Undibacterium sp. KW1: one gene and its partner. The protein of the gene in region 2 interacts with the protein of the main gene of each other region in a pairwise test. Links are inferred from orthologs where the notes say so. Each region holds a gene or a part of one and is shown on either strand. Other genes may lie near its edges. The genes, in order: UNDKW_RS03360 and kdpD.

Region 1 (3,293 bases), 5.5 Mb from region 2 along the record:
AATAGTAGCCTGCATCTTCAACCACATTCAGGGCTACCGATTTGCCGGAGCCGGAGATACCAGAGATAAGCAGGATTTCCATAGCGGATATCGTAGTAGGTAATTAGAAGCTGTTTTAAAATTAAGATGGCTAGGCGTCGCCGACGCAGGCAGTACTTTCGTACCGGGTATAACATTAAGGAGGTGCAACAACGCCAGGTTAATTTTACAACAGCCTCTTAGTCGCCGTTTTCCATGGCGCGGCGTTGCCGTTCCATGAAATCTTCCAGCGTATTAATACCACGTAATTGCAGGATGGTATTGCGCACAGCTGCTTCCAGGAGAACTGCGATATTGCGGCCTGCAGCAACCGGGATCACGACTTTTCTGATGGGCAGGCCCAGTACTTCCTCCGTCTGCGAATCGATAGGCAGGCGCTCGTAATTTTCTTCCAGGGTGCTGCGTCTCACCAGATGCACGATGAGTTTCAAACGCATCTTGCGGCGTACTGCGGTTTCACCAAAGATGGTCTTGATATCGAGCAGGCCCAGGCCGCGCACTTCGAGCAGGTTTTGCAGCAGCTCGTGGCAACGGCCTTCTATCATATTCGGTGCGATGCGCGAAAATTCGACGGCATCATCCGCCACCAGGCCATGGCTGCGTGAAATCAGTTCCAGCCCCAACTCACTCTTGCCGAGGCCGGATTCACCGGTGATGAGAACACCTACGCCCAGCACGTCCATGAAAACGCCATGCATGGTGATTTTTTGCGCGAGTTTTTTCGACAGATAGACACGCAAATAATCAATGACTTGAGCGGAAGGGTAGGGTGTAGAAAACAGCGGGATATTATTGTCGTCGCAAGTCGTCAGAAATGCCGGTGGCGATTCCAGACCTTGTGCCACGATCAGGGCAGGTGGTGCACCAGCCACCAGTTCACGCATGAGGTTATTGCGCGAGGCATTTGACAGGCGGTTGTAATACGAGAGTTCCTGATGCCCCAGCACCTGTATGCGGCCAGGGTGGATCAGGTTCAAATGCCCGACCTGGTCGGCAGACGATGCAGCGTCGCCCGTGATTTGCTTGTCGGCACCAGAGAAACCGGCAAACCAGCCCAGTTGCATGGTGTCGCGGTTATCGTCGTAGATTTTTTGTACCGTGAGTTCTGTCAATGATGGCATGGCTATATGTGCTGACTCTGACGATGTGATACTGGGTGACTGGGAGGGATAGATTGACGAGTCTGGCAGCCATGCGCATGCATGGCATACTCAGACATGAAAATCAGGCATTGCCTGGCAAATTCGGACGCCATGCCATGATTTTTTCATATATCGCGGCAGCGCTGGCTTCAGTATTGAGGCTGTCGCGGAAAGTTTCGTTCGACAGCATTTCTGCCACTTCAGACAAGATTTCCAGATGCTGTTGAGTGACATTGTCAGGCATGAGCAAGAAAATCAGCAGGCTGACCGGCTGGCTGTCTGGTGATTCAAAAGGAATCGCTTCCCTGAGCCTGACCAGGGCCGCAATCGGTGCCTTCAGACCCTTGATGCGGCCATGCGGGATGGCCACGCCATGGCCCAGCCCGGTAGAGCCCAGGCGTTCGCGGGCAAACAGGTTATCAGAGACAACCGAGCGCGCTATGCTGCAATTATTTTCGAATAACAGCCCGGCCTGTTCAAATGCTCTTTTTTTGCTGGAGACTTCCAGATCCAGGAGTACGTTGTTCAGAGGCAGGATTTTTGCAATATTCGTCATGGTGCAAGATCGTTTTACAGCGAAATGGTGCGATGCACAAAATTAGGTTTTGACAAATTATAGGCTTCTTTTGGCTGATATGCGCAAAACCTGACAACACTTTTAACGAACGTTGTCTCTCAGTAATTTTTCAAATTTATCAACAGGCAGGGGTTGACTAAAATAAAAACCCTGCATCTCCTGACAGCCAGAGTCAGCCAGGAAGAACATCTGGTCGGCTTTTTCCACCCCTTCGGCAGTAACGCTCATGCCCAGCGCATTGGCCATGGCGATAATGGCATGCGTCAGGACAACGGAATCAGGGTTGCCCGGGATATCGCGGATGAAAGAGCGGTCTATCTTGAGATTGTCAATAGGGAAACGTTGCAAATAAGATAGTGAAGAAAAGCCTGTACCAAAATCGTCCAGGGAAATGCTGATACCCAGTTTTTTGATCGCGTCAAAGACCGGCAGCAGCAAGTCTATGTCACCCATCAGCAAGCCTTCGGTAATCTCAAGTTGCAGGGCCGTTGGCGGCAAACCGATTTCTTGCAGGATTTGCTCTATATATTTAGGCAGGCCAGGGTCCTGGAATTGCTTGGGCGAGATATTCACGCTGATGACCATGTCCGGCGCATATTGCTCACGCCATAACTGGGTTTGCAGACAGGCCTGGCGCAAGATCCAGCGGCCCAGCGGCAAAATGAGGCCAATTTCTTCTGAGATGGGGATAAATTCGTTAGGTGGCACCAGGCCCACATCCGGCATTTGCCAGCGTATCAGGGCTTCTGCACCGACGATGCGCGAGGTACAGAGACAGATTTTTGGCTGGTAATACACGAGGAATTCATTGTCGGTCAGGGCGCGGCGCAGATTGGTTTCCAGCGCATAACGGTGCTGGGCACGGACATTGAGTTCAGTCGTGAAAAACTGGTAATTATTACGACCAGATTCCTTGGCATGGTACATGGCAGAATCGGCACAACGCATGAGTGTGGGGCCATCTTCACCGTCATGTGGATAAACCGCAATGCCTATGGAGGTACCCAGGTGATATTCATTGCCATCAATCACGAAAGGATCGCGCATGCGGGCCAGGACGCGCTCAGCCAGGTCCTTGAGTTGTATTGCATCTTCAAAGGCTTCAGCAACGATGACGAACTCATCACCACCAAGGCGGGCCAGCATGTCGGTCGTGCGTATGCAGGAACTCAGGCGCGAAGATACATCACGCAAAAGTGTATCGCCAGCCGCATGACCAGCGGTGTCATTGACGTTCTTGAACCTGTCGAGGTCAAGGAAGAGCAGGGCCAGGCGGTGCTGGGTGCGCTTGGCACCCGCCAGTGCCTTGACCAGGCGCTGGTTCAGTTGGTGGCGGTTCGGCAAACCAGTCAGGGCATCGTAAGAGGCCATGAAATGCAATTGCCTTTGCGTCTCGCGCACTTCTGTCGTGTCAGTGAATGAGATCAGTACGGCAGATACCGAGGCACTGCTTTTTTTGTTAATGGGCAGCACGTTGACGAGAAGCCAGACTACAGAGCCGTCGCGCAGTTCTACCCCCATCGACAAATTCAGGA
Region 2 (3,556 bases):
ACGAGGCGGGCTTTCATATCGACCTTGACATCACCGAACTGGACTATGCCATCCAGATTGACACCCGGCTGACGCTGACGCCGGAAAGTCGCGCGTACCCGTGCCAGTAACTCACCGACACCAAAAGGCTTGCTGAGATAATCGTCAGCACCGGCATCCAGTGCCTTGATCTTGTCTTGTTCACTGACGCGGGCAGACAAGACGATGATGGGTACGTTAGACCATTTGCGAACATCCAGGATGAAATCGATGCCGTCGCCATCTGGCAAACCCAGGTCAAGAATGATGAGATCAGGCTGGCGTGTACCGGCATCCACCAGGCCGCGTTGCAGGTTGACAGATTCATGGACTTGCCATTCCTCCTCTTCCAGCGCATTGCGGACGAAGCGGCGGATTTGTGGCTCATCTTCAACCAGCAAGGCGACTGGTGTTGTTTGAGTAGCATTAGTCATCGTGTACTTATTCTTCAAGATCAGGCATCGCCGGTGGCGTGCCTAAAGGCAGGGTAAAGATGAAGCAGGCTCCGCCATTGGGTGACTTCGCCGCATGCATGCTGCCCTTGTGGGCCGTGATAATGGCGCGGCAAATTGCCAGCCCCAAGCCAACACCGGGCAGGGCAGATTCGCGTTCACCACGGGTAAATTTTTCAAATACGGCTTCTTCACGCCCGGCTGGCAAACCCGGCCCATTGTCATACACCTTGGCTTCCAGCATGCTGCCATTCAGTTCTGCCGAGATAGTGATGAGAGAATTTGCTGGCGTATATTTACAGGCATTTTCCAATAAATTACACAATACCCGCTCGATCAGCACCGCATCAAAATTGACGAGCGGCAAAGCGGCTTCCAGTCTGGTCTCCACTTTATGTGTTTGCAATTGTGCACTACAGATGCGCAGGGAGGTACCGACCACTTCTTCAAAAGTCTGCCATTGCAAATTCAGTTTGACTTCACCACTTTCTATTCTTGCCATGTCGAGCAAGTTAGTCACCAGTGCGCTGAGGCGCAGGGTCTCGTCACGAAGGGCTTGCGCCATATGCAGTTGTGCATCTGCCAGCGCGGGTTTGGACATGGCCAGTGATTCTGAGATACCCACCAGCGAAGTCAACGGCGTGCGCAAGTCATGCGACAGCGCAGCCAGCAGCGAATTGCGCAGGCGCTCAGATTCCATGTGGATCAAGGCATCTTGCGCGACCTCGATATAGTGCACACGTTCCAGCGCAATGGCTGCGAGGGCGGCGAAGGTATCAAGTTGCTGCCTTTGCTCAGGGATCATGATCCAGCGACGGTTCTCTGGCTGTATAGCCAGCAAGCCACGGGTACGCATGGGAGCCACCAGCGGTAAGTAAAAAAAGTTACTGGCAGGCAAGGTGTCTGTGCCTATGCCTGCTGCCTCTACCTTGTCGAACGCCCACTGCGCGATACCCATGTCCAGACCACTCACTGTGTTGCTGGGTGGCAGCAAACGACCGGTATCATCAGGTAATAACAGGGTTGCCTGGGCACGGAAGGCTCTTTGTATGATGATCTGTGTGGTTTCTGAAATTTGCTCTGCCAGTAACACGCCTGACAAGTCGCGGGCGAATTCATACAGCGCACGCGCACGCGACTCCCTGTGGGATGCTACTCTGGCCTGGTAACGCAAATCAGCAGTCAGGTGACCAGTAATCAACCCCACCAGCAGCATGACGGCAAAGGTCATCAAATACTGCAAATCGCTGACCGCAAAAGAAAAACGCGGTGGCACAAAAAAGAAATCGAATACAGCGATACCAACTATGGTGGAAAGTACCGAGGGGCCACGCCCAAGTTTCACGGCAACCAGTACCACCGTCAATAAAAACAACATGGCGATATTGACCAGATTGAACACCTCAAATAAGGGCGTAGCAATCAGGCCGGTCGTAATACTGGCCAATACAGCATACACATAACGCCAATGCCGTGCGGGTACGCGTGGACTGGGCAACTCGCTGGTGCTGCCAGATACCGCATTTTTTTCATTCTCATTATCTGTCGCTGCAGCCCGGCTGTTGCCAACTTCGATCAAGTCCAGGTCTGGTGCATAGGCGGCGATATCATTCAGATGCGTCGTTTGATGCCATGCAAATCGCCATTTGCTTGCTTTACTCCGTCCCAGGACGATGCGTGAAAAATTATGGCTATGCGCATAATCCACGATAGCCAGGGCAATATCCTTGCCCGTCAACACGGCGGTTACCGCACCCAGGTCTTGTGCCAGCTTCAGGGTTTTCAAAATGCGTTCACGCTGCGCCGATGGCAGCCTTTGCAATTGCGGCGTCTCTACATACACGGCATGCCATTCTGCATTCATCTGGCTGGCCAGGCGGGCGGCACTGCGTACCAGGTGGTCGGCATCGCCATGCGGGCCTATGCAGGCCAGCAGGGCGGCATCAGTCTTCCAGATCGTACCTATGGACTTTTCTATGCGATAGGCTTGTACATCATCTTCTACCCTGTCGGCGGTGCGGCGCAGGGCCAGCTCACGCAGGGCGATCAGATTGCCTTTACGGAAAAAATTCTTGGCAGCGCGTTCTGCCTGTTGCAGCTTATAGACGCGGCCAGACTTGAGCCTTGCCAGTAACTCGTCAGCCGGGATATCCACCAGTACGACTTCATCGGCTTCATCAAACACCTTGTCGGGCAGAGTTTCATTGACGCGTATGCCGGTGATGCCGCCGACCACATCATTCAGGCTTTCCAGATGCTGGACATTGACGGTGGTGTACACATCGATACCGGCACTCAGCAATTCATCCACATCTTGCCAGCGCTTGGGGTGGCGGGAACCGGCAGCATTCGAATGTGCCAGTTCATCCATCAGTATCAAGGGTGGATGACGCTCCAGCGCGGTGTCGATGTCAAATTCACTGAGGGTCTTGTCACGGTAGGCTATCGCCTTGGGTGGCAAGACTTCCAGTCCTTCGACCAGGGCTGCGGTTTCGTCACGGCCATGGGTTTCTATGACGCCGACTAATACCTGCTGGCCCTCAGCCACCAGCTTGCGGGCGGCAGTCAGCATGGCGTAGGTCTTGCCCACGCCAGCAGATGCACCGAAATAGATACGCAGCTTGCCACGCGTGGCCCTGCGTTCTTGCTCCTGCACGTGGGCAAGCAAGACATCAGGGTCAGGGCGTTGTTCGCTATTGGTGGCCATATTGATCTTATTTTTAAACTACTTGCCGAGCTTGTCCAGTGCCAGATTCAAAGCCAGCACATTGACCCTGGCCTCACCCAGCAAACCCAGCGTGGGCTGTTGCGCCAGTTGGTCTATGATAGCCTTGACTTGCGACTCTTGCACCTTGCGTTCGCGTGCCACCCTGGCCAGTTGGTAGTTGGCAGCCGCCAGGCTGATTTCAGGATCGAGGCCACTGGCCGATGCCGTCACCAAATCAACAGGGATTTTTGCAGTATTGCCAGGGTCAGCCGCTTTCAATGCCTCAACCCTGCCTTTGATGGCATCAATTTGCGCCACATTGGTAGGGCCAAAATTGGAGCCGCTGGATCCGCCCGCATTATTTGGCATAGGGCCAGTG

What was found.
Region 1: the proteins of kdpD (region 2) and UNDKW_RS03360 interact in binary tests that used the Escherichia coli proteins (3 or more experiments, as listed by UniProt). The link is inferred for Undibacterium sp. KW1 from one-to-one orthologs.

The regions. Positions count from the first base shown.
Region 1 is NZ_AP018439.1:730,190-733,482, forward strand. The notes cover bases 1-2,968. They hold UNDKW_RS03360 (PTS sugar transporter subunit IIA), read right to left. Parts: upstream 1,738-2,968; coding sequence 1,264-1,737; downstream 1-1,263. Other genes in these bases: rapZ (RNase adapter RapZ), read right to left, coding at 1-82; hprK (HPr(Ser) kinase/phosphatase), read right to left, coding at 219-1,160; UNDKW_RS03365 (EAL domain-containing protein), read right to left, coding at 1,840-2,968. In the rest of the region: more of UNDKW_RS03365, read right to left, coding at 2,969-3,293. UniProt on the Escherichia coli protein: Seems to have a role in regulating nitrogen assimilation.
Region 2 is NZ_AP018439.1:6,227,376-6,230,931, reverse strand. The notes cover bases 260-3,490. They hold kdpD (two-component system sensor histidine kinase KdpD), read right to left. Parts: upstream 3,178-3,490; coding sequence 460-3,177; downstream 260-459. Other genes in these bases: kdpC (potassium-transporting ATPase subunit KdpC), read right to left, coding at 3,196-3,490; kdpE (two-component system response regulator KdpE), read right to left, coding at 260-452. In the rest of the region: more of kdpE, read right to left, coding at 1-259; more of kdpC, read right to left, coding at 3,491-3,556. UniProt on the Escherichia coli protein: Member of the two-component regulatory system KdpD/KdpE involved in the regulation of the kdp operon. KdpD may function as a membrane-associated protein kinase that phosphorylates KdpE in response to environmental signals.